Regions from separate parts of the Rhizobium sp. BK049 genome, predicted to be linked through region 2. Evidence: predicted binding sites of a transcription regulator. Region 2 holds the regulator's gene; each other region holds the start of a gene.

Region 1 (7,778 bases), on a different contig from region 2:
AGACATGGCTATAGAGGAGAGGTCTGATGGCTGAAGAGAATAATACCGGCGCCGTTGCTGCGGTCGCGGAAACGAATGCGCCTGTAAAAGCGGACGTTAAGAAGAAGCGTGCGCCGCGTCGTCAAAAGCAAGCTGCCGAACCGGCTTCTGCCGCGACCGAGGCCGTCACCGAACCGGCGCCGGCGGCAGGTGAGGCAAAACCTGCTGGACGGGGCAGGGGAAGAAAGCCGAGGTCGATCGAGGCGAGACCTTCCGATGCCAAAGGCACTCTCAGGGGGAGAGGAAGAAATAAAATCGCCAAGCCTTCCCCGCAAACGGCAAAGGCGTCCGCACCGGTGATTGATGAGCTGGAAGATCTGCTTCAGCTTGAAGAAGAGAACAAGCGTTTGCGCAAATTGCTGGCGGACAAGCTACGCCAGGAAAATACCGACCTGCGCAAACGGCTCGGCCTGGATTGACCAGCGCTCAGACATGTAGGTCGGCCGCCATCGGCTTCAGCCACCGCATCTTCAGCAGAAAAATAGTCGCCGGGCGCCTCCATCGTGCCCGGCCGACCTGCGAGTGGGGACAGGGCGCTACGCAGCATCGCAGCCCGGCTTGATCGAGGTGAAATGCCGATGAAAACACCGTGGAAATTCCTCGTCGATTTGACGTCGCGGCGTCGAGCGGCAAAAGGGCTCGAGAGTTCCATCGGGCATGATACGAATCCCGCTCTCGATTATCAGGCGGAGCAGACGCCGGCACTTCCCTCAACCGAAGTCACTACCTCTGCGGATGACGACGAGGTTGTTCCGGTCGAGCAGGTGGCATCAGATTCGAATGGGCTGGAAGGCGATCGCGATGCGGCGCAGGCATTGGCACCGCCGGTCGTTGGTGACGAGGTTTTGACACCCTCACCAAGCGAAGCGCGTCGTTCAGTTGAAAGCGCCGATGAGCCAATCGAGACAAATTCGAAGTCTCGGACAAGGTCTCCGCACCGCCGCGGTGAGCGGAGGATGGGAGCCCAGGCTAACACAGGCGCGCGGGCCGGTGTCGTGACACATGAAGGTCAAGGCGTGCCTCGGTCGTCTGCGCGCGACGCGTTCTTCGACGATGTGGCAAGCCTTGATGAGGACATCAAAAAACTGAAAAGAGAGCTCGCCCGGAAGCTCCAGCTGCAGAACGCCCAGCTCAAGACGATGCTGAAACGGTTCGACGTCAATTGAGCTTGGCACAGAATCTAAAGGTCTAATGTAAATATGAAAACACCACAGCGAAACTTCGTCGTCGAATTCAAGTCGGGTCGCCGGCGATTGACAACCCAGGCAAATTCGATCTGGGGAAACACCGATATCAAGGCTTTCATCCGTCAGGCAGAGACGGAAGCGCCGCACTTGTTCGAACCCAAGCACAAACTGGACGCTGTCGGCGAACCCAACGAAATGGCCCAGTACCGAGAGCCAGCAAATCAGCTCGACCAGAGCGATGACGCCAGCAACCAGTTTCCGCTCGCCGCTTCTTTGGTCGAACCGATGCCAATCGACCCATCGCAAAGCCATCACGATCACGTTCGCTCCATCGCCCGATCGAACAGACAGTCGGCCAAGAGGCCGGCTCGAAAAGCAGCGACGCGCATCGGCGAGAGCCGCTCGGGAAATCATGCCGACAGCGCAAGCGGCGAGCGCCGCAAAGGATCTTTCGCCGCTTCCGTCGAAGCTCCCGTTGATGAACTGGCTGCGCTTGATGCGGAAAACCGGCGTCTCAAGGCATTGCTGATAAAGCGACTCCGCGAGGAAAATCTGCAGCTTCGGACGATGCTCCAACGACTTGGCGTTGTCTGAGAGGTGACTGATGTGCCAGCTTCTCCGAGTTCGGCAATGTGTCCTCCAAAGCCTCCTTCGCCGAGCGCCGGTGACTTTCCAAACTCCGATTTCCGGACGTCCTTTGCCACCATTTCTGAGAACAGCTGGGTGAATAGTCCGACTCCCTTTCACCGCAGACGTGCTCCGCCCAAGAAGTCTTGTTCCGGCACGTCCCTTCGACGAGTTGCTGCAAGAGGGCGCTAACCGACCTGCTCCACCGCCAGCGTCCCCGCCGGAAGCGGACTGATCAGAGACTTCGCGGAGACGGTCGGATCGAGCCAATCGGCCCAGGCATTCCGCTCGAGGATAACAATCTGCCGGTCGTGGTAGGGAGCAATGTCTGGCCCCGGCTCCATGGTCAGCATGGTGAAGGCCTGTCCCACATCCGGCGTTTCGCGCCAGATGCCGGCAATGCAGAAGATCGGCTCGTCCTTCTGGGTGAACAGCCACTTGTCCTTGCGCTTCTTTTTCGGGTCCTTCGGCTCGGTGAACTCGTAAAAACCATCGGCAATGATCAGGCAGCGATTCGAATTGAACTCCCGGCCTTCCGGCCGGAAGTTATAGACCGGACGCTTGTTCGGCCCGGGCCAGCTCCAGCGCCGCTGCACGAGCTCGGCCTCGTCCCGGGTCCCGTCGATCGTTCGGACAATGGGTCCGAGATCGGTGATCTTGATGTCCTCACGCCCTTCGAGGTTCGGCGCGCCTTCGCCGAAGCGGATCTTGATCTTGAGCTCGGCGAAGTCCTCGACGATCGAGGCGACATCCACCATCAGCCGATAATCATTGCACATACGTCCTCCGTCTAAGATCTGGTTGTGTGGGAATGTCGTTCCTGATATGTTCTATCTATGATGAGTGCGACCGTTTTCCAGTCCGACGCCCCGCTCGATGAGCGCCGCGTGATCATAAGGCGCCATGACGGCGATGTGGAGATGGTGGAGCTGCCGTGGGGCCTGCGCCCGCGCGACGGCGATGCGCACGCCGTGACCGTCGTCCGGGCAGAAGGATGGACGTTTCCGACCGACCGCTGCCTGGTGCCGGCCTCGGAGTTTCGCCACAAGAGCTTCAGCTTCTCGCTCGCCAACGGCGACTGGTTCTATTTCGCGGGGATTTGGCGGCCGGAGACTGAGGACTGGCCGGAGGCCTACGCCATCCTGACAATCGAAGCGAATTCCGATCTCGCGCCGTTTCATAACCGCCAGATGGCGGTGCTGAGACGAGATCAACGCCTGGCCTGGCTCGACGGGCTCATGCCCGAGGAGGAAATCCTGCGGCCGTTGCCGGCAGGGACATTCCGGGTCAAGCGCCATTCGACCGATCCAACCCAGGCGACGCTGGCGATCTAAAGCGCCAACCGCAACTGGGGCACCACTTCAGAGGTCTGCCGTTCCAATGATGACAGCGTAACGCCGAGCAGGCGGATTCCCTTGCGCGGCGGGAAGATCGGCGCGAGAAGCAGGCTGACCACCTCCTCGAGATCGCCGATCGTTTGCAGAGGTGCCGCAACCGTCTTGCTGCGGGTGATCTGGGTGAAGTCGGCATACTTGACCTTGAGCGTCACCGTCTTGGCGCCGATTTCATTGGCCTCGCAGTAACCCCAGACTTTCTCGATCAGCGGCTGAAGGCCTTCGCGTGCCGGCTCGAAAGAGTGGATGTCCTCAGAGAACGTGTCTTCCGCGCCGACGGATTTCCGCACCCGGTCCGGCTTGACCTGACGATTGTCGATGCCGCGGGCGATGCCATAGAAATATGGTCCCGACTTCCCGAAATGTTCGACCAGAAACTCGAGTGTCTTTTCCTTAAGGTCCGCACCTGTTTCTATCCCGAGCCGATGCATCTTTTCGGCAGTCGCCGGTCCGGCGCCATGGAATTTCTTGATCGGAAGCTGCTCGACGAAGGCCGGGCCGTTCTTCGGCGTGATGACGGCCTGACCATTTGGCTTGTTCAGGTCGGATGCCATCTTGGCGAGGAACTTGTTGTAGGAAATCCCGGCCGACGCATTGAGGCCGGTGACCTGCTTGATTTTCGCCCGGATCTCCGCGGCAATCTCGGTGGCGATCTCCATGCCCTTCAGGTTTTCGGTGACATCAAGGTAGGCCTCGTCGAGCGAGAGTGGCTCGATCATCGGCGTGTATTCGGCGAAGATCGCGCGGATCTGCAACGAGACAGCCTTGTAGACATCGAAGCGTGGTTTGACGAAGATGAGGTCAGGGCATTTGCGCTTCGCGGTCACCGAAGGCATCGCCGAATAAACGCCGAACTTGCGTGCCTCGTAGCTGGCGGCAGCCACGACGCCGCGGGCGGCAGGATAGCCGACGGCAACCGGCAGGCCGCGCAGCTCGGGATTGTCGCGCTGCTCGACCGACGCATAGAAGGCGTCCATGTCTATGTGGACGATCTTGCGCGGCCGCTCGCTGCCTTCGTCGTTTGTCATCGCCTAGCTTCCATCACGACCCTCTGTATCGCTCGCTCAGGCATGGGAAGTGCGCGCCGCATTTGTCACCCTCCGGCGTTTGCATTCGCTCGCAGCCCATCCCCATGCGCCGGCGGATCACCGCGAAGCTGGCACCGGCGCCGAATGCTTTCACCAACAGCTTGCGCTCAAGCGCGCAGTGGCGATGACATGGGTGACAGATGAATTCGATGATCGGCTCACGGTGATCCCTCAGTCTCGGATCCAGATCGTTCACAGGCTCCGGTCGCGCCATGCGAAAAAATTCCCATTCACGCCATCGAATTGAATCCGTTCACGGATTTTCTCCATCGGCACTATCGCTCAACTTCCGCTCGCCACATGCGCATTGACTCATTTCCGCTTTGAGAACAAATACAGAACATATTTCATCATCTCAAGCCGAAAACGGGTTGCCGTAAAGGAGATCATGACCGCAGCCGTCGCCACTTCGAATGCCGTTCTCGACGAGTTGCGCGAGAAAATCGCCAGCCTGGAAGGGGCCGGCTTGCGCGCGCGCAGTGTCCTACCGTTCGGGGTTGGCGAGATCGATGCGCAACTGCCGGGAGGGGGGCTGGCATATGGCGCGCTGCATGAAGTCGCCGGCGGTGGCAATGGCGCCGTCGACGGCGCGGCGGCAGCCCTTTTCATCGGCGGCATCGCCGCCCGCACCACCGGCAAGGTCGTGTGGTGCCTCACCCGCTTCGATCTGTTCTTCCCCGCACTTGCCCAGGTCGGACTGCATCCCGACCGCGTGATCTTCGTCGAATGCGACAGAGAAGAGACCGTGCTCGCAAGCTTCGAAGAGGCCCTTCGCTATGGCGGGCTTGGCGCCGTCGTCGCAGAACTGGTGCGCCTACCGATGACGGCATCGCGCCGGCTGCAGCTGGCGGCAGAGAAATCCGGGACATTGGGCCTGGTGATCCGCCGCTGGCGGCGCCAGACAGAAGCGTCGGATTTCGGCATGCCGACGGCGGCGGCAACCCGCTGGCGGATCTCGGTGCTGCCGTCCGAGCCGTTGCCGGTCGCCGGTGTCGGGCGGGCGCGTTGGCTGGCGGAGCTGATGCGGGTCAAAGCAGGGGAGGGAGGCGAATTCATCATCGGAGCATGTGATGGCCAGGGTCGTATCTGTCTTTCTTCCGACACTGCCGACCGACCGGATCAGGCGGGACGATCCTTCGCTATCGGTTGAAACGCCGCTGGTGGTGATCGCCAGGAGTGGTTCGAAGCGATGGATTGCCGCGGCTGATCTGGCAGCGACCAAACTCGGCCTTCGTCTCGGCACGCCGGCGGCCAAGGCGCAGGCATTGGTCCAAGGCCTGATGATGATCGATGCGGATCCGGCAGCCGATCTCGCGGCGCTGGAACGGCTGACACTCTGGGCCTTGTCACAATACTCTCCTGTCGTTGCCATGGATCCTCCTGATGGCATCGTCATGAACACCGAAGGCGCCGATCATCTTCAGGGCGGCGAGGATCTGATGCTGTCGGGTCTCGTCAATCGGCTTCGTGGCCGCGGCCTCGCGGCGCGTGCGGCGATCGCCGACACTTGGGGCGCGGCGCATGCGCTCGCCCGGACAACGGATCGCGAAACGATCATCATCCCACGCGGCGAAACGGCCCGGGCGGTGAACCGCTTGCCCTTGTCGTCGCTGCGACTGCCGGGGGAAACTGTGGCCAGCCTCCGCAGCCTCGGCTTTGCCACCGTCGGCGATCTCGCCGCCACGCCGCGGGCGCCGCTGACGCTCCGCTTCGGTCCGGAGGTCGCACGGCGTCTCGACCAGCTGTTCGGCCGCGTCGCCGAGCCGATCGACCCGATCCGGCCCGCGGATCTCGTCGAAGTCCAAAAATCTTTCGCCGAGCCGATCGGCGCCCCGGAAACCATTGAGAAATACGTGAGCCGCCTCGTGCGCCAGCTCTGTCTGGAGCTCGAGAAGCGCGGACTTGGCGTTCGACGTGCCGATCTCATCGTGCACCGCGTCGACAACACGCTTCAGTCGCTCCGCGCCGGTACGGCCAAGCCGGTCCGCGATATCGCCTGGCTGACGAAACTCTTCCGCGATCGGATCGAGAGGATCGAGCCTGGCTTTGGCATCGAAAAGCTCAGTCTTGCCGCGATCATCGCCGAGCCGCTGATCGAGGCGCATTCGGCGTCGTCGCTCATCGAGGAGCAGGTGACCGATGTGACGCCGCTCATCGATGTGCTCGACAATCGCGGCGGCCAGCGGATTTTCCGGGTGGCGCCGGTGGCGAGCGACGTCCCGGAGCGCAGCGTCCGGCGGATCGCGCCGACGGCGGCGGAAGACGGCGCCACCTGGCCGCTGCACTGGCCGCGGCCGTCGCGCCTTTTGCCCCATCCCGAACTGATAGAAGTGATTGCGCTTCTGCCCGATCATCCGCCGGTCTCGTTTACCTGGCGCGGCAAGCGGCGCCGGGTGAAGCGCGCCGACGGGCCGGAACGGATTTTTGGAGAATGGTGGCAACGCAGCGCCGAATGGATCGCCGTGCGCGACTATTTCGTCGTCGAGGACGATACCGGCGAACGGTTCTGGATTTTCCGCTCCGGCGATGGTGTCGATACGGACACCGGCTCGCACAAATGGTTCCTGCACGGGGTGTTTGCGTGATGCGCTATGCCGAGCTGCAGGTCACCACGCATTTCTCGTTCCTCCGCGGCGCGAGCTCGGCGGAGGAGCTGTTTGCGACCGCAAAACTGATGGGCATCGAAGCCCTCGGCGTCGTCGACCGCAACAGCCTGGCCGGCATCGTCCGGGCGCTGGAGGCATCGCGCGCCACCGGCCTGCGGCTCGTCGTTGGCTGCCGGCTCGACCTGCAGGACGGCATGTCGATCCTCGCCTATCCCACCGATCGCGCCGCCTATTCGCGATTGACGCGGCTTCTGACCCTGGGCAAGGGCCGCGGCGGCAAGGCCAACTGCATCCTGCATCTCGACGATGTCGCGCTCTATGCCGAAGGGCTGATCGGCATCCTCGTGCCTGATATGGCGGACGACACCTGTGCCGTGCAGCTTCGGAAGATGGCGGAAGTCTTCGGTGATCGTGCCTATGTTTCGCTTTGCCTGCGCCGGCGGCCCAACGATCAATTGCGTCTGCATGAGCTGTCGAGCCTGGCGGTCAAGCATCGGGTGAAGACCGTCATTACAAACGATGTGCTGTTTCACGAGCCGGGTCGGCGGCAGCTGCAGGATGTCGTCACCTGCATTCGGACCGGCACCACCATCGACGATGTCGGCTTCGAGCGCGAACGGCATGCCGACCGCTACCTCAAGCCGCCGGAAGAAATGGCGCGTCTGTTTCCGCGGTACCCGGAAGCGCTGGCGCGAACGACGGAGATTGTTCAGCGCTGCAAATTCTCGCTCGAGGAGCTGGTCTATCAGTACCCCGATGAGGCGCTGATCCCGGGTATGACCGCGCAGGAGTCGCTGGAGCATTATACCTGGGAGGGCGTCAGGACGCGTTATCCCG
Region 2 (7,778 bases):
CATATCGCACGCGACGACGGAGGCGCTGCGCCAGTCCGGCCTTGCCCATATCGTCGCGATCTCGGGCCTCAACATGGCGCTGTCGGCTGGCATCTTCTTCGTCGGCTTCCGGATGCTGCTCAGCCTCTTTCCCGGCGTCGCCCAAGCCTATCCTACAAAGAAGATCGCCGCTGCCGGCGCGCTCATCGCCGTCACCGCCTATTACCTGATCTCCGGTTTCGGGGTTTCGGCCGAGCGCGCCTTTATCATGATGGCCATCATGCTGATTGCCGTCTTCTTCGACCGGCCGTCGATCAGCCTGCGCAATGTCGTTCTCTCCGCGCTCATCATCATCGCCATTTCACCTTCGGAAGTATTGGGACCGAGCTTTCAGATGTCCTTTGCCGCAACATTGGCCTTGGTATCGGGCTATCAGTTGTGGAAGGACAGGCGTGTCCGCGAAAACGCTTTTCTGAAACTGCCGATCATCAGGCCGGTCGTTGCCGTCGCCGGTTTCTTCGGCGGGATCTTCCTGACCTCGCTGATCGGCGGCTTTTCCACCGCATTGTTTTCGATCGAGCATTTTCATCGCCTGACGGCTTACGGCCTGCCGGCAAACCTTGCGACGATGCCGATTATCTCCTTCATCGTCATGCCGGCCGGATTGTTGGCGATGTTGCTCATGCCTTTCGGTCTGGACGCTCCGCTCTGGAAGATCGTCGGATTCGGCCTCGATCTGGTGATTGCGGTTGCCAAGACGGTATCCGGCTGGGGCGGTGATATCGGCATCGGCCGCTTGCCCGGCTGGTATTTCGCAGTGGCAGTGGCAGGCTTTCTGCTGCTGACGCTGCTGCGCACTCGGCTGCGCCATGTCGGCACATCGATCATCGCCATCTCTACGCTCATCGTGCTGCTTCTGCCGGTTCCCCGGCCGCCGGATCTGGTGATTTCGGAGGATGGCAGTCTGGTTGCGGTCGTCGCGGCTGAGGCAATAGCTTCCAACCGTGAAAACCCGCCGGATTTCATATTCGACCAGTGGCAGAGAGCGCTGGTGCTGCCGACACATGATCCGCCGAAGATGCTGGATGGTCCGGCCATTCCGCCGGAAGGAGAAGGCCGCCGTGTCAGGCTTTCCCGCGATCAGCAGAACGAAGCGAGTGCAGCGATGCGGGCAGCCGCCGCAGGCGGTGAAGCAAACCGTTTTTCCTGCGTCAAGAAGGCTTGGTGCACATCAAGACTTGGCAATGGCCATATCGTCACCGTTATCGACAATGCCGCCTATCTCGGCCCGGCCTGCGATACGGCCGATATCGTCGTGACCTCGGTCCGTCTGCGTTTCAACAGCTGCCGTTCAGGTGGCACGCTTTTCACCGGCGAGACGCTGCGTAGGACCGGCTCGCTCGAATTGCGTTTCGCCGATGCCGGCCTGGAGGTCACCACCGCCTTCGATGCTTTGTCGCGACCATGGATGCGCCATCGCGCCTATGATTGGCGCAATGATCGTTTTACCGATTCCAGCCCATCCGGCGTCAGTGATAGCGACGGATGAGGCCGACGAGCTTGCCCTGCACCTTGACGCGGTCGGGTCCGAAGATGCGGGTCTCATAAGCCGGGTTGGCGGCCTCGAGCGCGATCGAGGCGCCCTTGCGGCGGAAACGCTTCAGCGTTGCTTCCTCGTCATCGACGAGGGCAACGACGATATCGCCGGGACTGGCGGTACTGCCGTTGCGAATGATCACGGTGTCGCCGTCGAAGATGCCGGCGTCGATCATCGAATCACCTTTGACCTCCAGCGCATAGTGCTCACCGGAGCCGAGCATATCCGCGGGAACGACGATATCGTGGGTGTTGTTCTGGATCGCCGAGATCGGAACGCCGGCGGCGATACGTCCCATGACCGGCACGGAGACGGAGTTGCCATTGTCGGCGACCGGCTTTGGCGCAGCGGGGGCGGCGACCGGCTGGGGCTTGCCGAGGCTGCCCTCGATGACGCTCGGCGAAAAACCGCGACGCTGAAGACTGGGGTTATAGGCCTCCGGAAGCTTGATCACCTCGAGCGCTCGGGCGCGGTTCGGTAGGCGGCGAATGAAGCCGCGTTCCTCAAGCGCCGTGATCAGGCGGTGAATGCCGGATTTCGAGGCGAGATCCAGGGCATCCTTCATTTCGTCGAAAGAGGGAGGAACGCCGGATTCCTTCATGCGCTCATGGATGAAAAGGAGAAGCTCCTGTTGTTTGCGCGTGAGCATCGACGTCAGACCCCGTGATTGAAACAAATCCAGAACGGACACTATATGTTCCATATGTGTTCCGCAAGTAGCTAAATTTCCGTAAACCCTCGCGCCAACTCGTGGAGATTTTTATTTTCATTTGCCGGATTGGCGCACATGTCTTGCATTGAGGGGTGGTGCTGTCGCACATCTCTTGCCGGTTTCAGGAGGATATTCATGAACGCGCATTCCGCCAAGTCGCACCCGCTGGATCATGTCGTGCTGCCCGTGGTCAATATCGATCTGGCGCGCGAAAGGCTCGGCAAGCTCGGTTTCACCGTCGCCGCCGATGCGCGCCATCCCTTCGGAACGGAGAATGCCTGCATCTTTTTCGCCGACAAGACCTATCTGGAGCCGCTTGGCGTGGCGAGTGTCGACGAGAGCGAGGCAGCGGCCCGCCAGGGCAACGTCTTCATCGCCCGCAATCGCGCCTTCCGTTTCCGCTGCGGCGAGGAGGGACTTTCTGCGCTGGCCTTCCTCAGCGAGGATGCCGACCTCGATCATAAGCGCTTCGTCAGCAACGGCGCGAGCGCCGGTGAGATGTTGCAGTTCAGCCGGCCGATGCGGATGCCGGACGGTTCGGAGAGCGTCGGCAGCTTTAAGCTGGCCTTTGCAGCTGATTTGCGCGCCCCCGATTTCTTTCTCTTTACTTGCCAGCGCATCAATTCGTTCCCTACAGATCGCGCCGCGCTGGAGACGCACGCCAATGGCGTGATCGGCATTGCCGAGATCGCACTTTGTGCACCGGACCCGGCGGCATTCGCCGCCTTCGTCGGGCTTGCGATTGGGCAGGCGGCGGTGGAGAAAACGGGTTTCGGCATGAATATCGCGGCATCGAATGCAAAGATCAGCTTGATGACGCCGGAAGGGCTGGAGGCCTATTTCGAAACCGCTGTCTCATCAGCCGATCGCGGCCTGCGAGGGCGGGCAATCCTCTTCACCGTCATCGATCTTGCCGTGACAGAAGCGCATTTGGGTGCTAACGGGATCACATTCACACGCAAGAACAATCGCATTCTGGTGAAGCCCACGCCCGGGCAGGGTGCGCTCTTCGCCTTCGAGGAAACACGATGAGCACCGACACGAATTCCGAAGTCAGGATCGGCGAAGGCGAAGGCCAGGTCACTTTTTCCAATACTGGCCGCTTGTCGCTGATCGCCGGTCCATGCCAGATGGAGAGCCGGGATCACGCCTTCATGGTCGCCGGCACGCTGAAGGAGCTCTGCGGCAAGCTCGGCATTGGCCTCGTCTACAAGAGCTCCTTCGACAAGGCGAACCGTACCTCGCTCTCGGCTGAACGCGGCATCGGCCTGGAAAAGGGCATGGAGGTCTTTGCCGACCTCAAGAAGGAATTCGGCTTTCCCGTCATAACCGACGTTCATACGGCCGAGCAATGCGCCGAGGTGGCCAAGGTGGTCGATGTTCTGCAGATCCCGGCCTTCCTCTGCCGTCAGACCGACCTTCTGATCGCCGCCGCCAGAACCGGCCGCGCCGTCAATGTCAAGAAGGGCCAGTTCCTCGCCCCTTGGGATATGAAGAACGTTCTGAAGAAGCTCAACGCCAGCGGCAATCCGAATGTGCTCTTGTGCGAGCGCGGTGCCTCCTTCGGCTACAATACGCTGGTTTCCGACATGCGTTCGCTGCCGATCATGGCGGCGATGGGAGCTCCCGTCATTTTTGACGCCACCCATTCCGTGGCGCAGCCGGGCGGGCAGGGCGATTCCTCCGGCGGCCAGCGCGAGTTCGTGGAAACGCTGGCGCGCGCGGCAGTGGCGACGGGAATTGCCGGCGTCTTCGTCGAAACCCATCAGGATCCCGACAACGCACCGTCCGACGGGCCGAACATGGTCTATCTCAAGGACATGCCGCGACTGCTTGAGAAGCTGCTTGCCTTCGATGCGATCGCCAAGGCCTAACGTTCAACAGGCTGACATGATCGTGGTTTAGGCCACGATGCGATACCCGCTCGAAGGCTGGAAATTGCGCCATTGTAATTTGCACGCCTTCGATTATGACAGGCTTCGAACGACTTATCACCCACCGAGCAGGAAGAACCCATGACTGCAATCACCGATATCATCGCCCGCGAGATCCTCGATAGCCGTGGCAACCCCACCGTCGAAGTCGACGTCTATCTCGAAGACGGCAGCATGGGCCGCGCGGCCGTTCCCTCGGGCGCCTCGACGGGCGCACATGAGGCGGTCGAGCTGCGCGACGGCGGCAAGCGCTACCTCGGCAAGGGCGTCGAAAAGGCGGTCGAGGCCGCCAACACCGAGATCTTCGACGCGATCGGCGGCATCGATGCCGAAAATCAGATCCAGATCGACAACATCATGATCGAGCTCGATGGCACGCCGAACAAGTCGCGCCTCGGCGCCAACGCCATCCTCGGCGTCTCGCTCGCCGTCGCCAAGGCTGCGGCCCAGGCATCCGGCCTGCCGCTTTACCGTTACGTCGGCGGCGCTTCCGCCAGCCTCCTGCCGGTGCCGATGATGAACATCATCAACGGCGGCGCTCATGCCGACAACCCGATCGACTTCCAGGAATTCATGATCCTGCCGGTCGGCGCCGATTCGATCGCCGACGCCGTGCGCATGGGTTCGGAAGTCTTCCATACGCTCCGCAAGGAGCTTGCCGCGCAGGGCCACAACACCAATGTCGGTGACGAAGGCGGCTTCGCTCCCGGCCTGAAGAGTGCGCCCGAAGCCCTGGACTTCATCATGAAGTCGATCGAGAAAGCCGGCTACAAGCCGGGCGACGACATGTGCCTCGGCCTCGACTGCGCCTCGACGGAATTCTTCAAGGACGGCAAGTATGTTCTGGAGGGCGAAGGCCGCACGCTCGAGTCGGGCGCCATGGCCGAATATCTGGCCGAGCTCGCCGGCAAATACCCGATCATCTCGATCGAAGACGGCATGGCCGAAGACGACTGGGAGGGCTGGAAGGCGCTGACCGATCTGATCGGCAAGAAGACTCAGCTCGTCGGCGACGATCTCTTCGTCACCAACTCGGCCCGCCTTCGCGACGGCATCCGCATGGGCGTCGCCAACTCGATCCTCGTCAAGGTCAACCAGATCGGCTCTCTGACGGAAACGCTTGATGCCGTTAACACGGCGCATAAGGCAGCCTATACCGCCGTCATGTCGCACCGCTCCGGAGAAACGGAAGATTCGACCATTGCCGATCTCGCCGTCGCCACCAACTGCGGCCAGATCAAGACCGGCTCACTGTCGCGTTCTGACCGTCTCGCCAAGTACAATCAGCTGATCCGCATCGAGGAGGGCCTAGGCCCCCAGGCCCAATATGCCGGCCGCTCGATCATCAAAGGCTGATCCGATCTGATTTGCAATGCTCGACCCGCGCCTCACCGGCGCGGGTTTTTTCTTGCCGGCGGTTACGGTCAATGAACGGTTAATCTCTGCGCGTTATGCTGAACGAATTGGTAATGCGTTCAAGAGCATGCGTGTATGTGGACAAAGCATCATAAGAAGAGAAAGCTCGGCCGCTTCGTCATCCCGGCTATGACGGTCGCGTTCCTTTCCTATTTCGGTTATCATTGCATCCATGGCGATTATGGCCTGCGGGCGACGGAGACGTTCGAGCGTCAGCGCGTTGCGCGCGAAAGGGAGCTTGCCGTCCTGAAGGCGAAGCGCGAACATCTGGAAAGCCAGGTGGCGCTACTGAGTGACGGCTCGCTCGACAAGGACATGCTGGACGAAAAGGCGCGATATCAGCTGAATATGTCGCGTGCGGACGAGATCGTCATATTCAATCATTATTCCAATTAACCGGAATTCGGTTAATTGAAATTTCTAATTTATTTCCAATAATTTAGCGTCGAATACGAGCCATGCAATTATGGCATTGCTGTGGTCATATTTCTTCCCTATGGTACGCGCCACCGAGAAATGACAAACCCATAGGGAGGGTTGAATGGCGCCGCGAAAGACCGCGACCGTTTCCAGCCGCAAAACTGCAGCAAAACCAGCAGCCAAAGCATCGAATGGAGGCCCGGTAGCCGACTTCGACCGGGATGAGGAACTCAAGGCCTATCGCGAGATGCTACTGATCCGCCGCTTCGAGGAGAAGGCCGGTCAGCTTTACGGCATGGGCTTCATCGGCGGCTTTTGTCATCTCTATATCGGTCAGGAAGCTGTCGTCGTCGGCATGCAGATGGCGCAGAAGGAAGGCGATCAGGTCATCACCGCCTATCGCGACCACGGCCACATGCTGGCAACCGGCATGGAGGCGCGCGGGGTCATGGCGGAACTGACCGGGCGCCGCAGCGGCTATTCCCACGGGAAGGGCGGCTCGATGCACATGTTCTCGAAAGAGAAGCATTTCTACGGCGGTCACGGCATCGTCGGCGCCCAGGTTTCGCTCGGAACGGGGCTTGCCTTTGCAAACCACTACCGCGGCAACGGCAATGTCGCCATCGCCTATTTCGGCGACGGCGCAGCCAACCAGGGCCAGGTCTACGAGAGCTTCAACATGGCGGCTCTCTGGAAGCTGCCGATCGTCTATATCGTCGAAAACAACCGTTACGCCATGGGCACCTCGACCGCCCGTGCCACCGCTCAGTCGAATTACTCGCTGCGCGGCTCCGGCTTCGGCATTCCCGGCATTCAGGTCGACGGCATGGACGTTCGCGCCGTCAAGGCGGCGGCCGACGAGGCGCTCGAACATTGCCGCTCCGGCAAGGGCCCGATCATTCTCGAAATGCTGACCTATCGTTATCGCGGCCACTCCATGTCCGATCCGGCGAAATATCGCACAAAGGAAGAAGTGCAGAAGATGCGCTCCGAACAGGATCCGATCGAGCAGGTAAAGGCACGCCTCATCGAAAAGGGCTGGGCTTCCGAAGACGATCTGAAGGCGATCGACAAGGATGTTCGCGACATCGTCGCCGACAGCGCCGACTTCGCACAGGCCGATCCGGAGCCGGATGCATCCGAGCTCTATACCGACATTCTGCTCTAATCGGGGAGGGAACCCATGCCTATCGATATCCTCATGCCCGCCCTCTCTCCGACGATGGAAGAAGGCACGCTGTCCAAATGGCTGAAGCAGGAAGGTGACAAGGTCACTTCTGGCGACGTCATCGCCGAAATCGAAACCGACAAGGCGACGATGGAAGTCGAAGCGGTCGACGAAGGCGTCATCGGCAAGCTGCTGGTCGACGCCGGCACCGTAGGCGTCAAGGTCAACACCAAGATCGCCGTGCTGCTGCAAGATGGCGAATCCGCTTCGGATATATCAGCTGCCAAGTCGGCCGCAGCCGCTCCGCAGGTGGCTCAGGAAGAGAAGCCGACCAACACCGGTTCTGCTTCCGCGCCGCTTCCGGCCGAGCCGAAAGCCGTCGTTCCGAACGATCCGGAAATCCCGGCCGGCACCGAAATGGTGTCGATGACCGTGCGCGAAGCGTTGCGCGACGCCATGGCCGAAGAAATGCGCGCCAACGACGACGTCTTCGTCATGGGTGAGGAAGTCGCCGAATATCAGGGCGCCTACAAGGTCACGCAGGGCCTGCTG
Region 3 (7,778 bases), on a different contig from region 2:
TCTTGCCGACGAGCCGACCGGCAATCTGGATCCGGAAACGGCAAGCTACGTCTTCGATGCGCTGGAGGCGCTGGTGCGCCAATCCGGCCTTGCCGCCCTCATCGCCACCCACAACCATGAACTTGCCGGCCGCATGGATCGGCGCGTCACGATTTCGGACGGCAAGATCGTCGACTTTTGAGACGGCTATCCATGGCTGTTTGGTTGACCACCTCACCCTAACCCTCTCCCCGTAAACGGGGCGAGGGGACTTGCCCAGCGAGAGGTAGGTGGGGAACGGAGGGGTCGCGGCCATATCCCTTCGCCCCGCAAGCGGGGAAAAGGTGCCGGCAGGCGGATGAGGGGCTGATCTCGCCGACCTCCTGGTCGGACATCAGGGGATAACCAGCCCACCGCGATAATCGAGCACATAGGCCTTCCGGCCATCGACCATGACGCATTCCTGGCCGCTGAAGCGCGCACAGCCGCCGTCGCTGTGGTCGACATAGCGGCCGAACGGATGATCGAATTCCATTCCGCCAAGAAAGCGGCCCTCCCGATACATTGCCGACAGCGCTGCCTTGATTACCGTTCCGGCGGCACTGCCGTCGATCAGATCAGGCGCGACAACGCAGCCGAAATAATTCATCGCCCAGACGGGTTCGCCGGCAAACCAAACCACTTCCTGTCCGGCGAAGTCGGTGCCGCCGAAGTAGCTGTCCAGATAGGACCAGTCGCCGCGCTCGTAGCCGATATCGTGAGCGCCCGGCCGGCAGGGCGGGCGAGGCACACCACCGCCGACATAGGTCGCGGCCTTCGCCTCTACGATGAAGTCCTTCAGCATCACGGTGTCGAGCATTATCATCTTCCTCCTGCCTCATCTGATACGGATATAGCAGAACGATGAGAACATAAGAAGAACAAAAGAGTGGGCATCGCCCGATCGCCTGGGCGCAGGTGCATCAGACATCGGGTGCGCCGTACGGATCCGTTCGGCCGGCGATGTCGAGCCGGTCGCGGAGCGTGTTCAAAGCCAGCGCTGAGGGCGAGGTTCGATTCGCAGTCCGGGGCAGGCAGTTCCAAACGCAAGCGCGAAGGAAAAGATTCCTGTTGACATCGGAACATAGATGGAACAAATTAAAAACATAACGAGTAAAGGAGAGCCAGATGACTGACATGATCCGTGATATCGCAGCATTCACCTCCATCGCAATGTTCGTTGCCAGCTTCTCGCTGATCGTCATCGCGATCTAAAGTTTTCAGGGGATCGCATGGCAGTCATGCGGTTCGCATGCGGGTCTTCTTCTGGACATCATTGCCCTCAATGCCGACAATGCATCCGATTCATTTCGGCTGATTGGGAAGGCATTTCATGGCGGACACGGAAAAGGGTTCAACGGGTGAGGCGATCGGCGGCACGCCGGGCTTCATCCACTTGAGGGTCCACTCCGCCTACTCGCTTCTTGAGGGCGCGCTGCCTCTGAAGAAGATCCTCTATAAGGCGACCGGCGATAGTCAGCCGGCGATCGCCATTACCGATACCAACAATCTGTTCGTCGCCCTTGAATTCTCCCAGAAGGCAATGGACGAGGGCCTGCAGCCGATCATCGGCTGCCAGGTCTCCATCGACATGGAAGACGGATTGGAAAGTGAGAAGCGCGGCGGTCAGCAGGCCCTGATCAAGCTGCCATCGATCGTTCTACTTGCCGCGACGGAGGCCGGTTACGAAAGGCTGGTCGATCTCGTCAGCCGCGCCTATCTCGGCGGCGATAGCAACCAGGCCATACATGTCAGAGCCTCCTGGCTGGAAGAGGCAGGCACGGAAGGTCTGATCGCCTTGACCGGCGCCCTGACCGGACCGGTCGACGCGGCTGTCAGGGAAGGTCATCCCGGCCAGGCGGAAGCCCGGCTGCTCACGCTGAAGCGTCTCTTCGGCGACAGACTCTATGTCGAACTGCAGCGGCACGGCACCTACGACAAGCGGCACGAGCAGAAGATCGTCAGGCTTGCCTACACGCATGACCTGCCGCTCGTCGCCACGAACGAGGCCTTCTTTCCGACCCGCGACGATTACGACGCCCATGATGCGCTGATGGCGGTTGCGCATAACGCCATCGTCTCCGACGACAGTCGCTTTCGCCTGACGCCAGATCACTACCTGAAGAGCCGGGCCGAGATGGCCAAGCTCTTTGCCGACCTGCCGGAAGCGCTTGAGAACACGATCGAGATCGCCAGGCGCTGCTCCTTCGTGTTGAAGACAAGAAAGCCGATCCTGCCGCGCTTCACTGGCGCCACCGACGATGCCGAGGAGGCCGAACGCGCCGAGGCGGGCGAATTGCGCCGCCAGGCGGTGGAAGGGCTGGACATGCGGCTTGCCACGCTCGGCATGTCGCGGGGTTACGAGGAAAAGGATTATCGTGAGCGGTTGGAGTTCGAGCTCAGCGTTATCGAGCGCATGCGCTTCCCGGGTTACTTCCTGATCGTTTCCGACTTCATCAAGTGGGCCAAGCAGCATGATATTCCCGTCGGTCCCGGTCGCGGTTCGGGCGCCGGTTCGCTGGTCGCCTATGCATTGACCATCACCGACGTCGACCCGCTGCGCTTCTCGCTGCTCTTCGAGCGCTTCCTCAATCCGGAACGCGTCTCGATGCCTGACTTCGACATCGACTTCTGCCAGGACCGTCGCGAAGAGGTGATCCGTTACGTCCAGGCGAAATATGGGCGCGAGCAGGTGGCGCAGATCATCACCTTCGGTTCGCTGCAGGCGCGCGCCGCACTTCGCGACGTCGGCCGCGTGCTGGAAATGCCCTATGGTCAGGTCGACAAGATCTGCAAACTCGTGCCGAACAATCCGGCCAATCCGACGCCGCTCTCTAAAGCGATCGAAGAGGAGCCGAAGCTGCAGGAGGAGGCGGCGAAGGAACCGGTGGTGGCGCGCCTGCTCGACATTGCCCAGAAGATCGAAGGGCTTTATCGCCACGCCTCGACGCATGCCGCCGGTATCGTCATCGGCGATCGGCCGCTGTCCAAGCTGGTGCCTATGTATCGCGATCCGCGCTCCGACATGCCGGTCACCCAGTTCAACATGAAATGGGTGGAGCAGGCCGGCCTCGTCAAGTTTGACTTTCTCGGCCTGAAGACGCTGACGGTGCTGAAGGTCGCCGTCGATTTCGTCGCCAAGCGCGGCATCAAAGTCGATCTTGCGGCCATTCCTCTCGACGACAAACCGACCTACGAGATGCTGTCGCGCGGCGAGACGGTCGGCGTGTTCCAGGTGGAAAGTGCCGGCATGCGCAAGGCGCTGATCGGCATGAAGCCGGACTGCATCGAGGACATCATCGCGCTGGTGGCGCTCTACCGTCCGGGCCCGATGGAAAACATTCCGACCTACAATGCTCGCAAGCATGGCGACGAAGAGCTGGAATCGATCCATCCGATGATCGATCACCTGCTCAAGGAAACGCAGGGCGTTATCGTCTATCAGGAACAGGTGATGCAGATCGCCCAGGTCCTGTCGGGCTATTCGCTTGGCGAAGCCGACCTTCTGCGCCGCGCCATGGGTAAGAAGATCAAGGCGGAGATGGACCAGCAGCGCGAACGCTTCGTCGTCGGCGCGGTCAAGAACGGCGTCTCGAAGCCGCAGGCCGACAACATCTTCGAACTCTTGGCGAAGTTTGCGAACTACGGCTTCAACAAGTCGCACGCCGCCGCCTACGCCATCGTCTCCTACCAGACGGCCTATATGAAGGCGCATTATCCGGTCGAGTTCCTCGCCGCCTCGATGACGCTCGACATGTCGAATACGGAAAAGGTCAATGATTTCCGGCAGGACGCCAAGCGCTTGGGCATTGAGGTGATTGCGCCCTCGGTGCAGACATCCTTCCGACATTTCGAGACCGGCGACAACCGCATCTATTATGCGCTCGCCGCTTTGAAGGGCGTCGGCGAATCCGCCGTCGACCACATCGTCGAGGTGCGCGGCGACAAGCCTTTTGCCAGCATCGAGGATTTCTGTCTGCGCATCGATCCGCGCCAGGTGAATCGTCGCGTGCTCGAAAGCCTGATCTATGCCGGCGCCTTCGATTGTTTCGGCACCGACCGCGCCCAGCTTTCCGCCGGCCTCGACCGCATCCTCGGTTATGCCCAGCGCGCCCAGGAAAACAAGCTGAGCGGCCAATCGGACATTTTCGGCAGCGCACTAAACTCGGGCCCGGAGAAGATCTCCTTGCCGCCCTATTCACCCTGGCTGGCATCGGAGCGGCTGCTCAAGGAGTTCCAGGTGCTGGGCTTCTATCTGACGGCCCACCCGCTCGATTCCTACAACAACATCCTGCAGAAGATGCGTGTGCAGACTTTCGCCGAGTTTTCAGCGGCGATCAAACAGGGCGCCGCCAATGCACGCCTTGCCGGAACGGTCATCTCCAAGCAGGAGCGCAAGACCCGCACCGGCAACAAGATGGGCATCATCGTCTTTTCCGATTCTTCAGGCCAGTTCGAGGCGGTGCTGTTTTCGGAGATGCTGAACCAGTATCGCGACGTGCTCGAGTCCGGAACATCCTTCCTGCTGACAGCAACCGGTGAGGAGCGGCCGGAAGGTATCGGTCTTCGCATCCAGACGATCCAGTCGCTTGAGGAAAAGTCGCTGCAGATGCAGAAGGCGCTGCGCGTTTATGTCCGCGATTCCGGGCCGCTGAAGATGGTTGCCGGCCATCTGAATGCTAAGGGTGACGGTCTGGTTTCCTTCATTGTCATCAAGGAGGGGGGCAAACGCGAGGTGGAAGTGGCGCTGCCGGAGAAATACCGCATCACCCCCGAGATTGCTGCCGCTCTTCGCGCCGCCCCCGGCGTCGTTGACGTCGAGCTTGTCTGATCAACCCAGTTGATCCTGATCGACCCCGTTGATCTCGTCACCCACGGGTGATCGTGATGAAATCCGTGCCTTCGCCGGTTTCCCGGCCAAGGCCGGTGTCGGAGATCGTCAGCGTCGAGCCGGGCGCGATCAGTGCGTCGATCCTGCGGCGGGCCTCGTCGGGGATCGTGATGCGGCTCAGCGAAAGGCCAATCGGCTTGCCCATGACAATGGAGCTTTCCTGGCTGGTGATGCCGAGTCGTTTCATCGTCTCGCGGGAGAGGTTGTTGCTAAGTGTGACGCCGAACCAGTCCGCCGTTCCGGCCTGTTCATCGACCGCATGCAGCGTGAAAAAATGCGTGCCGAGCGCCAATCCCGGATCGGCGATCGTTACCGGCGCTTCGAAAATCGGCTTGAAGGCCTGCCGCACCATGATGACGCCGTTCGGAGGCTCGCCCTTGCCGGCTGCGGAATAGACCGATGTGAGAAGTCTGTCGGAGACCAGGCTCCTGTCGCCGGCAAATTCCGTCGGCCGCAGCATCTTGAAGGCGTTGATCGCCTGCACGGTCGACGGACCGAGCAGCCCGTCCGGACTGCCGGCGGAAAAGCCGAGCTGATTGAGTAGCGTTTGAATGTCGATCACCGTTTCGCGCAGCGTTCGCCGCGTGACGAGCATGCTGATCGGCTCGGACGGCGGCCGGACCTCCGGCGCGGTAACCGGCGATGCCGCCGGCATCGGCATTGCGGCGGTGTCGTTCATCGCCACCTGCACCGGTGTCCCGGGACTGACGGGGATGGAGGGCCGCAGCTCGACATCCGAAAGGAGCGGCATCGCTGCCGGCGCATCGGGGCGGAAAAGGTTCGGATGGTCGATCGGCTGCGGCACCAATTCGTCGTCGCTGATGATGACGGGAATGCCGGGCTCGGTCATTCGGTAGAGCATTTTTGCGAAGGCGCCGGGCATGCGTACGCAGCCGTGCGAGGCGGGATAACGCGGCACGGAATTGGATTCGTGCAGCGCGATGCCGGACCATGTCAGCCGTTGCATGAACGGCATCGGGGCGGCCGAATAGAGGTTGGATTCGTGGTATTTCTGCTTTTCGAGCACCGAGAAAATGCCGCTCGGAGTCGTATGGCCGTCCTTGCCGGTCGAGACCTTCGAGGTCGCGACGACGTCGGTGCCGTCATAAACCACAAGCGACTGCTTGTTCTTCGAGACGAAGATCTGCAGCGTGCGTGCATCCGCGGCAAGAGCAGGGTGCACGAGTGCGGTGGCCGACAGCAAGCCGAGGCCGAAGACGAGACGCGAGAACATGATACCCAACCATACGCAATACTGGCCCGGCACATTATGAGACGAAGTTTAAGGAAGATTTTAAACCCCGGACTCATCGGCTTGCCCGGAACGGTGCAGCGGTTCCGCGCTGACGACACGCATACATAAAAGGCAAAGCATGCCGGATGAATCAAAGTTTGATCTGTTTGGTCTAAGGTATTGCTTTTATTTTGCATCTCTAACAAGCGCGCACCGCGAGATGTTCTAGTGATCGCGCTTGCCGCTGCCGAAGGTGTAGCCGGTTTCGACCGTATTCTTGCCGAACTTGTCGCGCAGCTTGTCCATCGCCGCTTCGGCCGCCGCCCGCCGGCCTGACTGCCGGTCGATCAGATCGGGCGGATCGGCGCGGGTGGCATCGCCGAGATCGGTGACGCCGATGCCGATCAGGCGGAATTTCGTACCGTCCGTTTCCTTTTCGAGAAGTTCGAGCCCGATGCGGAAGATCCTGTCGGCAAGCTGGGTCGGGTCCTCGAGCTTGCGGTTGCGGGTGCGCGTCTTGAAGTCGGCGCTCTTCATCTTCAGCACCACCGTCCGGCCGGCGATATCGTTTTTCTTCAGCCGCCAGGAAACCTTTTCGGAAAGGTTGCGCAGGATCGGCACCAGATCGTCGTGGCGCGAGATGTCGTCGAAGAAGGTCGTTTCGGCCGAAACGCTCTTGGCGGCGTCGTTGAGATGCACCTCGCGGTCGTCGATGCCGCGCGAGAGCCGCGCAAGGCGCTGGCCGATACTGCCGTAGCGGCGCATCAGGTCATTCTCCTCCATCTGCTGTAGCTGGCCGATGGTGCGGATGCCGTCCGCCTCCAGCGTCGCAGCAAAGGCCTTGCCGACGCCCCAGATGGTGGTGACGGGACGCGGCGCCAGAAATTCCACCGCTTCTTCACGGCCGACGACGGAAAAGCCGCGCGGCTTCTGCAGGTCGGAAGCGACCTTGGCGAGGAATTTGCAATAGGAAAGCCCGACCGATACGGTAATGCCGATTTCCTTTTCGATGCGGCGAGCGAATTTGGCGAGCGTACGCGCCGGTGGATCGTGATGCAGTCTCTCCGTGCCGCCCAGCTCCAGGAAGGCTTCGTCGATCGACAGCGGCTGCACCAGCGGTGTCAGCTCCTGCATCAGTGCGCGCACCTGGCGCCCGACCCGGACATATTTTTCCATGTCCGGGCGTATGACGATGGCCTGAGGGCATGCCTCCAGCGCTTTGAACATCGGCATCGCCGAACGCACGCCGTGGATACGGGCGATATAGCAGGCAGTGGAGACGACACCGCGTTTGCCGCCGCCGATGATGACCGGCTTGTCGGCAAGTTCGGGATTGTCACGCTTCTCGACCGCCGCGTAGAAGGCGTCGCAATCGATATGCGCAAGTGTCAGTCGATAGAGCTCGCGATGGCGCACCAGACGCGGGCTGCCGCAGGATAGGCAACGACGCGCCTCACCCTTCTGCTCGGCAAGGCAGTCGCGACAGAAGCCGGGTGTCTTGTCAGGCGCGGGCGTCATGGTGAGAACAAAGGTTGAACGGCGCGACACTACGCCTTAAGCTTATGAGTCACAAGAGAGGACGGGAGCTTTGCCTTTGGATAAAGATCTTCGTGTCGAGCCGGTGACGGCAGACCG
Region 4 (7,778 bases), on a different contig from region 2:
AGACGGAAATCGTTTCCAACTTCCAAAATATGCGGAGGTGAAATCCGGCGCAAAAATACACGAGATTGTGGCCGAGGATAGTCCGTTTCGGTTAATTCGATCGAGTCCGGCGGGTTTTGTCTATCTCTGAAAAGCCCCCCGCATGCGTGATGCGAAGGGCGGGAACTGTTTCACGTGAAATATATCAGGCCGAAAGCGCCTTGAATTCGGCGAGGATTGCATCGCCCATCTCGACCGTGCCGACCTGCCGGCAGCCGTCGGCCATGATGTCGCCGGTGCGGATGCCCTTGTCGAGCACGTTGGCGATCGCCTTTTCCAGGTCATCGGCTTCCTTGACCATATTGAAGGAATAACGCAGGCACATGGCGAAGGAGGCGATCATGGCAATCGGGTTGGCAATGCCCTTGCCGGCGATGTCGGGGGCCGAGCCGTGCACCGGTTCATAGAGCGCCTTGCGCTTGCCGGTCTTACCATCCGGCGCGCCGAGCGAGGCCGAGGGCAGCATGCCGAGGGAACCGGTCAGCATGGCGGCGACGTCGGAAAGCATGTCGCCGAAGAGATTGTCGGTGACGATGACGTCGAACTGCTTGGGCTGACGCACCAGCTGCATGCCGCCGGCATCGGCCAGCATATGTTCGAGCTCGACGTCGGAATATTTCGACTTATGCGTTTCGGTCACCACGTGGTTCCAGAGCACGCCCGACTTCATGACGTTGCGCTTTTCCATGGAGCAGACGCGGTTCTGCCTTGTGCGGGCCATTTCGAAGGCGACGCCGGCGATGCGCTCGATCTCGTAGGAATCGTAGACCTGCGTGTCGATGCCACGCTTCTGGCCGTTGCCGAGGTCGATGATCTCCTTCGGTTCGCCGAAATAGACGCCGCCCGTCAGCTCGCGGATGATCAGGATGTCGAGGCCTTCGACCAGTTCCGGCTTCAGCGACGAGGCCGAGGCAAGCGCCGGATAGCAGATGGCGGGACGCAGGTTGGCGAAGAGCTGCAGGTCCTTGCGCAGGCGGAGCAGGCCTGCTTCCGGGCGCACTTCGTAAGGTACGCTATCCCATTTGGGACCACCGACCGCGCCGAAGAGAACGGCGTCGGCGGCAAGCGCCTTCTGCATGTCGGCTTCCGAGATCGCCGCGCCATGGGCATCGTAAGCGCAACCGCCGACAAGGCCTTCGTCGGTTACGAAACCGGCATTCATCGCCTCGTTCATATAGGCGATAATCCTGCGGACCTCGCCCATCGCCTCGGGACCGATGCCGTCACCCGGCAGCAGGAAAAGATTGCGCGCAGTCATGAAACCCTCCTGGAAAAACAAGTTGCGGCTTCTTAGACCCCGGAAATAGGCATTTCAAGCGAGAGAAGGGTTGAATCGGTACGCTTCAATCTCTGCGTCGGCCCGATTTTTCGGCCGATTCAGAGATTGAAAGTATAACAGCGTCCCTTGCGCGTCTGAAAGCGCGGGCCTGTAGGTCAGGAAGGTTGCTCCTGTGCCGGCAAACGGATTAGAACCGTCGTCTCACTTATCTCTTGGATGTTTGCATGGCTTCAGCACCCCTCCATCTCGACACGCCCCTGGTTCGGACATCCCCCGGCTATAGCGCCAGCGGCAAACCGCTCTGGCTGAAGCTCGATGCGCTGCAGCCTTCCGGCAGCTTCAAGCTGCGCGGCGTCGGCCGGCTGTGCCAGCAGGAGGTGAAAGATGGTGCGCGCGAGATCTTCTGCGCCTCCGGCGGCAATGCCGGCATTGCCGCGGCCTATGCCGGCCGGGCGCTCGGCGTGCCGGTCACGATCGTCGTGCCGGAGACGACGGCGGCCGATGTTCGGCAGTCGATTGCCGCAATCGGCGCGAGTGTCCTCGTCCACGGAGGCGTTTTCGACGAAGCCAATGCCCACGCGGTCGAACTCGCCCGCAGCCGCAAGGCGACCTATGTGCACCCTTTTGACCATCCGCTTCTGTGGGATGGTCATGCCACGCTGATCGATGAGGTCGTTGCGAAGGGTGCGACATTCGATTGCGTCGTCACCAGCGTCGGCGGCGGCGGGCTGCTGGCCGGCATTGTCGAAGGGCTGAAGCGGAACGGCCTTTCCGGTGTCCCCGTCATCGCAGTCGAAACCGAAGGGGCGGCGTCACTTCACGCAAGCCTCAAGGCAAACGAGCGCGTTACCCTTCCCGCCATCACCTCGATTGCCACGTCGCTCGGTGCAAGGCAGGTGGCGCAGCATGTCTTCGATCTACCGAAGCAGCATCCGATCGAAAGCGTTGTCGTCAGCGACGCCGATGCCGTCGCCGCCTGCCTGAAATTTGCCGATGCGCATCGCATCCTCGTGGAGCCGGCCTGCGGTGCCGCCCTTGCCATTGCCGATGTGCATGCCGCGCTGCTTCAGCGCTTTGACAATCCACTGATCGAAGTCTGCGGCGGCATCGGCGTGTCGCTCGAAAAGCTGAGGCTCTGGAAGGAGAAGTTTCTCTGATCGAGATCAAAGAAATGCCGAGCTAGGTTCGGTTCGTGCCCCGATAGCTGCCCCTCACCCTCACCCTCTCCCTCTCCCCGTAAACGGGGCGAGGGGACGCGGCAAACGCAGCGTTGAGGCCGAGGAAGACGGTGCGGCATACCTTCGCCCCGCTTGCGGGGAGAAGGTGGCGGCAGCCGGATGAGGGGCAGGTGCCCCGATCGTCTGAACTAAGGATTATGTTGGGCAGGCCAAGCCGGGCGAAGGCCCGGCTCGATCAGCAAGTAATTGAATAGCTTAAGCCGCCCAGGGATGCGACGCGGCGTTCTTCTTTTCGAATTCGTCAATCGCCTTGCCCTTTTCCAGGGTCAGGCCGATATCGTCGAGGCCGTTCAGCAGGCAATGGCGCTTGAACTCGTCGAGATCGAACTTGATGGAGCCGCCATCGGGTCCGGTGATCTCGAGGTTTTCGAGGTCGACTGTCAGGATGGCGTTGGAGCCGCGCGAGGCATCATCCATCAGCTTGTCGAGGTCTTCCTGGCTGACTTTGATCGGCAGGATGCCGTTCTTGAAGCAGTTGTTGTAGAAAATATCGGCAAAGCTGGTGGAGATCACGCAGCGAATGCCGAAATCGAGCAGTGCCCAGGGAGCGTGCTCGCGCGAGGAACCGCAGCCGAAATTGTCGCCGGCGACTAGGATCCTGGCATCGCGATAGGCCGGCTTGTTCAGCACGAAATCGGGATTTTCGGAGCCGTCTTCATTATAGCGGGCTTCGGCGAAAAGGCCCTTGCCGAGACCGGTGCGCTTAATGGTCTTCAGATAGTCCTTCGGGATGATCATGTCGGTGTCGATGTTGACGACCGGCAGGGGCGCTGCAACGCCCGTGAGCTTCACGAATTTATCCATGACCTATGCTCCATTTCAGCAAAACGTACTTTCCTGAATGTGCATCTAGTCCAGTTTTTCGCCGAAATGAAGGAGAATCTTTCTAAAATGGCGGCCACGCGACGTTCGCGTGGCCTGGGGGCGGTGCGAGGCCTGTTACTTGGCAGGCGCGTTCAAGCCCCAGAGGACGCCGAACGGATCGCGAAGCTGGCCGTAGCGATCGCCCCAGAACATCAGTTCGACCGGCATGACGACTTCGGCGCCGGCGGCCACGGCACGATCCCACCAGAAATCGATATCGTCGATAACAAGCTGGATGGCAAAACCTTCATGGCCTTTGAAGGGATGGCCGTATTCGGGATAGGCATCCGCCAGCATGAGGGAGCTGTCATTGATATAGAGATGAATATGCATCGTCCGGCCGCTTTCATCGACCGGCACCCTGTGGGCCTCTTCGGCGCCGAAGGCCTTCTTGTAGAATTCCGCGGCCTTCACCGCACCATCGACGGTCAGGTAGGGCAGCAGGCCATTCTTCACCGGCGGCAGCTTGGCCGGTTTGTCTTCCATCGTATCCATGCTCGTCCTCCATCGTTTTTGAGCGCCGGCTGAATGCCCGGGTGCTTCAAAGACGTATCATGGAAGCATGATCCGACAGTGGCGGCCAATATTTTTGAAAGCAGGACCTCAGAGATCGATGATCGTGCCGCGGCCGTCGTTCCAGACGCGCATCTCCGGCTTGCCGTTGTTTGCCTTGGCGCGCACCGGAGCGGGCTTCATCTTCATCGAAAGCGCGCGTCCGACCATGAACACGGTCAGGATGCCGCCGACGGCAAGCGTCACCGAGAAGGTGAGAAGCAGCATGGCGACAAAGAAGGTGGCGCCGGCCAGCATGAAGAAGATGGAGCGAATGTTCTGCATGGGTTTGAAACCTTTCTACAGAAAGGAATGTGGTCCTTCCTTTTCCTCTCTGCAAGGCAAGCATGGCTTTTTGTTGTCTTGCCGGGCTTTGCGAAGCTTGGCACTAATGGCTGATGAAGCAAACCACACCTCTGCGTTCCTCAAGTCTGCGCCGCTCGGTGCTGAGTGTGCCGGCCATCAATCTGCGGGCGCTCGAAAAGAGCCGTTCTCTTGATTGTGATGCGGTTATTTTCGACCTGGAGGACTCCGTCGCGCCCGAGAGCAAGGGCCAGGCGCGGGAAAATCTGCATGCTTTTTTTGCCGGACCGCCGCTCGAGGGCAAGGAAAGGATCATTCGTATCAATTCTTTGTCATCCGGATTCGGGGCGGCGGATCTCGATCTGGTCAAGGCGCTTTTGCCCGACGCCGTTCTCCTGCCGAAAGTGGATGGATCCCAGGATGTCATCGATATTGGCGATCTGCTGGCCGATGTGCAGGTGCCGGAGGAGCTGCGCATCTGGGCAATGATCGAAACGCCGCGCGGCGTGCTGAACGTCGGGGCGATCGCCGAAACCGGCCGCATGCTGGGGGCGCGGCTCGATTGCCTCGTCGTCGGCCTCAACGACCTGCGCAAGGAAACCGGCGTCCTGCCGCAGCCGGGGCGAAGCTTTCTCGTGCCCTGGCTGATGCAGGTCATTCTCGCAGTCAAGGCTTATGGGCTTGATGCGCTCGACAGCGTTTTCAACGATTTTCGGGATGGCGAAGGTTTCGACGTCGAATGCGGGCAGGGTCGCGCTATGGGTTTTTCCGGCAAGATGCTGATCCATCCCGCGCAGATTGCGGCCGCCAACCGGCATTTCGGTCCGAGCGCGGAAGAGATTGCCGAAGCGCAGGCAATCATATCAGCCTTTGCCGATCCGGCCGCCCAAGGCCTCAACGTCATCAATGCGAACGGCCGGATGATTGAGCGGCTGCATCTTGTCCAGGCCGAAGCTCTGGTTCATAAAGCCCGCCTGATTTCTGCAAGAAAGCCCGCCTGATGAAACTCTACCGCTTCCTGACCGGTCCCGACGACGCTTCCTTCTGCCACAAGGTCACCGCCGCCCTCAACAAGGGCTGGTCTCTGGAGGGCTCGCCGACCTATGCCTTCAATGCCGCAACCGGCGCGATGCAATGCGGCCAGGCCGTCGTCAAGACTGTCGAAGGCAAGGATTACGATCCGGAGATGAAGCTCTCCGAGCAATAGCGCGTTCTGCCGAACGCACGGTTTCAGCGCTCGGCGGCTTCCTCGGCGCTGGCCTCGATCCGCTCCATATCCTCATCGCTCAGCCCGAAATGGTGGCCGATCTCGTGGATCAGGACGTGAGTGATGATATCGCCGAGCGTCTCGTCGTTCTCGGCCCAATAGTCGAGGATGGGGCGACGGTAGAGGCGAATGCGGTTCGGCATTTCGCCGGTTTCCACGGTGAAACGCTCCGAAATTCCCCTGCCTTCGAAAAGGCCGAGCAGGTCGAAAGGCGTTTCCAGCGCCATATCCTCGAAAACGTCGTCATCGGGGAAATCCTCAATCTCGATGGTGAGATTGGTCGTCAGCTGGCGAAATTCATCCGGTAAATGGCTGTAAGCCTCCATGGCCAGCGACTCGAAGGTGCTGATCGTCGGCGCATGGCGGTCCTGCCAATCATCGCTCTGGTCTACGCGGGCCATGAATATTCCTTCCTTTGCGGGCCCATATAGAACCTTTGCCGCCGATTTTCGAGTGCGGAATCAAAGGCAGGAATAAATTCATAAAAAATGATTGTTGACTCTTCTTCAGCTCTCTGGAATCCATAAGAACATAACAGGAACAATACGGACGGAGTAAACGCCATGGCGCAGAACGCCCTGGCGCGCGAGCGGCTTTTTGCGCTCCGCGAAACCATCGCCAAGCTAGAAGGAAAGCCTGCGCCGGCGCTTGCGGCAGCGGAGCGGGAAGCCATGGCTTCGGAAAAGACCGGAGAGATTCAGGAACGGAACGACCTCGGGCTTCGCCTACCAATTGGCGTGTCACCGCTCGACGAGGCGATGGAAGGCGGCCTGCCGCTCGACGCGATCATTGAATTTCGCGCTGCAAGTTCCCGCGATGCTGGGGCGGCAAGCGGCCTGGCTATGGCTGTTGTGACGTGGATGCAGAAACAAGAGGAAGATGCCGGGAGGTCTCTGCCGCTGCTCTGGATCGGCGATACGGTTGGCGCGCTGGAAGCAGGCCGGCCTTATGCCCCGGGGCTTAAGGATTTCGGATTGAAGCCGGAGCGATTTTTCCATGCCGCGCCGCGCAAGCTGGAGGATGCGCTCTGGCTTGCGGAAGCTGCCGTTGAAAGCGCAGCCTTCTCTGCCGTCGTCATGGAGGTGCGTGGCAATCCTCTGCATTTCGGTCTGACCGAAAGCCGTCGGCTTAGCCTCAGGGCGCGTGCCGCCCGCCGTCCGCTTTTCCTCATCCGTCAAGCCGGCGCGGAGGAAGCGAGCAGTGCTGCTTTGCGCCTTCGGGTCGAGCCGGCGCCGTCGCATCTGCGGCCGTTACCGGACGGATCGAAGCTAGCCGGCAGCATCGGCAACCCGATTTTCCGTCTCACGCTGGAGAAGAGCCGACATCCGGCTCCATTCTCCTTCCTTCTGGAGTGGAGCCCCCATGAACGCGAATTTCTTGCCGTCGACGAACCAAGCTTCACTCGGTCTCCAGGCGAAAAATCAGCGCATTCTGGCGCTCAGCTTCCCGCATCTGGCCACAGATCGCATCGCACGCAAGCGCTGGGGGCTTTCCTGGCGTTCGAAAGGGCGTCCTGAAGAACCGCCGCTCGCCTGTTGCGGCAAGCTCAACAACGCCATGCGTTTGACGGCGCTGGACGAATTCGCCGAGAGGTTGGGATTGCGGAAGGATCAAGGCGTTGCCGAAGCGCGCGCCATGTATCCGGCGCTCGATGTCATGGAAGAAGATCCTGCGGCCGACCGCCGGCTTTTGGAAGCCATTGCCGACTGGTGCGACCGTTATACGCCGATGGTGGCGTTCGATGGCAGGGATGGGCTGCTTCTCGACATTACCGGCTGCGCTCACCTCTTCGGCGGGGAAAGAGCTCTTCTCAAGGATATTCTGTCGCGGCTCTTCCATATGGGGCTCGATGCACGAGGTGCGGTCTCATCGACGCCGGGCCTTTCCTGGGCTGTCTCCCGTTTCGGAAACGGCGGCATCGTGGAAGACGAGGAGACGGAGCATGTTTTGATGCCGCTGCCTGTCGCGGCCTTGCGCCTGGAAGAACAGATCGTCGAGGCTTTGAAAAAGCTCGGGCTCAAATATGTCGGCGATGTCATTCATGCGCCGCGGGCGCCGCTCACCCGTCGTTTTGGCCAGGCGCTGCTTCTGCGGCTCGACCAGGCGCTGGGCCGCGAGGAGGAGCCGATCTCGCCCCGGCGTCCCGTCGCCAGTCTTTCGTCCGAACGTCGTCTGATCGAGCCGATCGGAACGGAAGAACAGATCCTTGCCGTCACCGGGCAGGTTGCCGTGTCGC

The links. The regulator LexA, encoded in region 2, represses DNA repair genes until DNA is damaged. The targets are predictions, from matches to a motif close to TGTTCNNNNTGTGTTCNG.
Region 1: a site for LexA is predicted at 4,661-4,678, ahead of FHT70_RS22260 (ImuA family protein). Genes of this name have one in related genera too.
Region 3: a site for LexA is predicted at 1,097-1,114, ahead of dnaE (DNA polymerase III subunit alpha). Genes of this name have one in related genera too.
Region 4: a site for LexA is predicted at 6,068-6,085, ahead of FHT70_RS19275 (metallopeptidase family protein). Genes of this name have one in related genera too.

The regions. Positions count from the first base shown of each region.
Region 1 is NZ_JACHYV010000023.1:94,393-102,170, reverse strand. Features, by position in the region: gene FHT70_RS22290 (SyrB2 regulator) at 27-458, shown strand; gene FHT70_RS22285 (hypothetical protein) at 618-1,205, shown strand; gene FHT70_RS22280 (hypothetical protein) at 1,374-1,820, shown strand; gene FHT70_RS22275 (SOS response-associated peptidase) at 2,042-2,632, opposite strand; gene FHT70_RS22270 (SOS response-associated peptidase) at 2,690-3,187, shown strand; gene dinB (DNA polymerase IV) at 3,184-4,275, opposite strand; gene FHT70_RS30465 (hypothetical protein) at 4,289-4,549, opposite strand; gene FHT70_RS22260 (ImuA family protein) at 4,724-5,485, shown strand; gene FHT70_RS22255 (DNA polymerase Y family protein) at 5,406-6,920, shown strand; gene FHT70_RS22250 (error-prone DNA polymerase) at 6,920-7,778, shown strand, end outside.
Region 2 is NZ_JACHYV010000008.1:206,479-214,256, forward strand. Features, by position in the region: gene FHT70_RS11480 (ComEC/Rec2 family competence protein) at 1-1,528, shown strand, start outside; gene lexA (transcriptional repressor LexA) at 1,509-2,225, opposite strand; gene FHT70_RS11490 (VOC family protein) at 2,424-3,320, shown strand; gene kdsA (3-deoxy-8-phosphooctulonate synthase) at 3,317-4,162, shown strand; gene eno (phosphopyruvate hydratase) at 4,304-5,578, shown strand; gene FHT70_RS11505 (septum formation initiator family protein) at 5,714-6,034, shown strand; gene pdhA (pyruvate dehydrogenase (acetyl-transferring) E1 component subunit alpha) at 6,180-7,226, shown strand; gene FHT70_RS11515 (pyruvate dehydrogenase complex E1 component subunit beta) at 7,242-7,778, shown strand, end outside.
Region 3 is NZ_JACHYV010000004.1:21,749-29,526, reverse strand. Features, by position in the region: gene FHT70_RS05340 (ABC transporter ATP-binding protein) at 1-181, shown strand, start outside; gene FHT70_RS05335 (DUF5680 domain-containing protein) at 374-838, opposite strand; gene dnaE (DNA polymerase III subunit alpha) at 1,352-4,849, shown strand; gene FHT70_RS05325 (L,D-transpeptidase family protein) at 4,887-6,143, opposite strand; gene FHT70_RS05320 (DNA polymerase IV) at 6,369-7,661, opposite strand; gene FHT70_RS05315 (GNAT family N-acetyltransferase) at 7,738-7,778, shown strand, end outside.
Region 4 is NZ_JACHYV010000018.1:97,817-105,594, reverse strand. Features, by position in the region: gene leuB (3-isopropylmalate dehydrogenase) at 185-1,297, opposite strand; gene FHT70_RS19305 (pyridoxal-phosphate dependent enzyme) at 1,543-2,475, shown strand; gene leuD (3-isopropylmalate dehydratase small subunit) at 2,752-3,360, opposite strand; gene FHT70_RS19295 (VOC family protein) at 3,496-3,915, opposite strand; gene FHT70_RS19290 (hypothetical protein) at 4,024-4,257, opposite strand; gene FHT70_RS19285 (CoA ester lyase) at 4,371-5,276, shown strand; gene FHT70_RS19280 (DUF1737 domain-containing protein) at 5,276-5,482, shown strand; gene FHT70_RS19275 (metallopeptidase family protein) at 5,506-5,943, opposite strand; gene FHT70_RS30410 (hypothetical protein) at 6,106-7,059, shown strand; gene FHT70_RS19270 (DNA polymerase Y family protein) at 6,971-7,778, shown strand, end outside.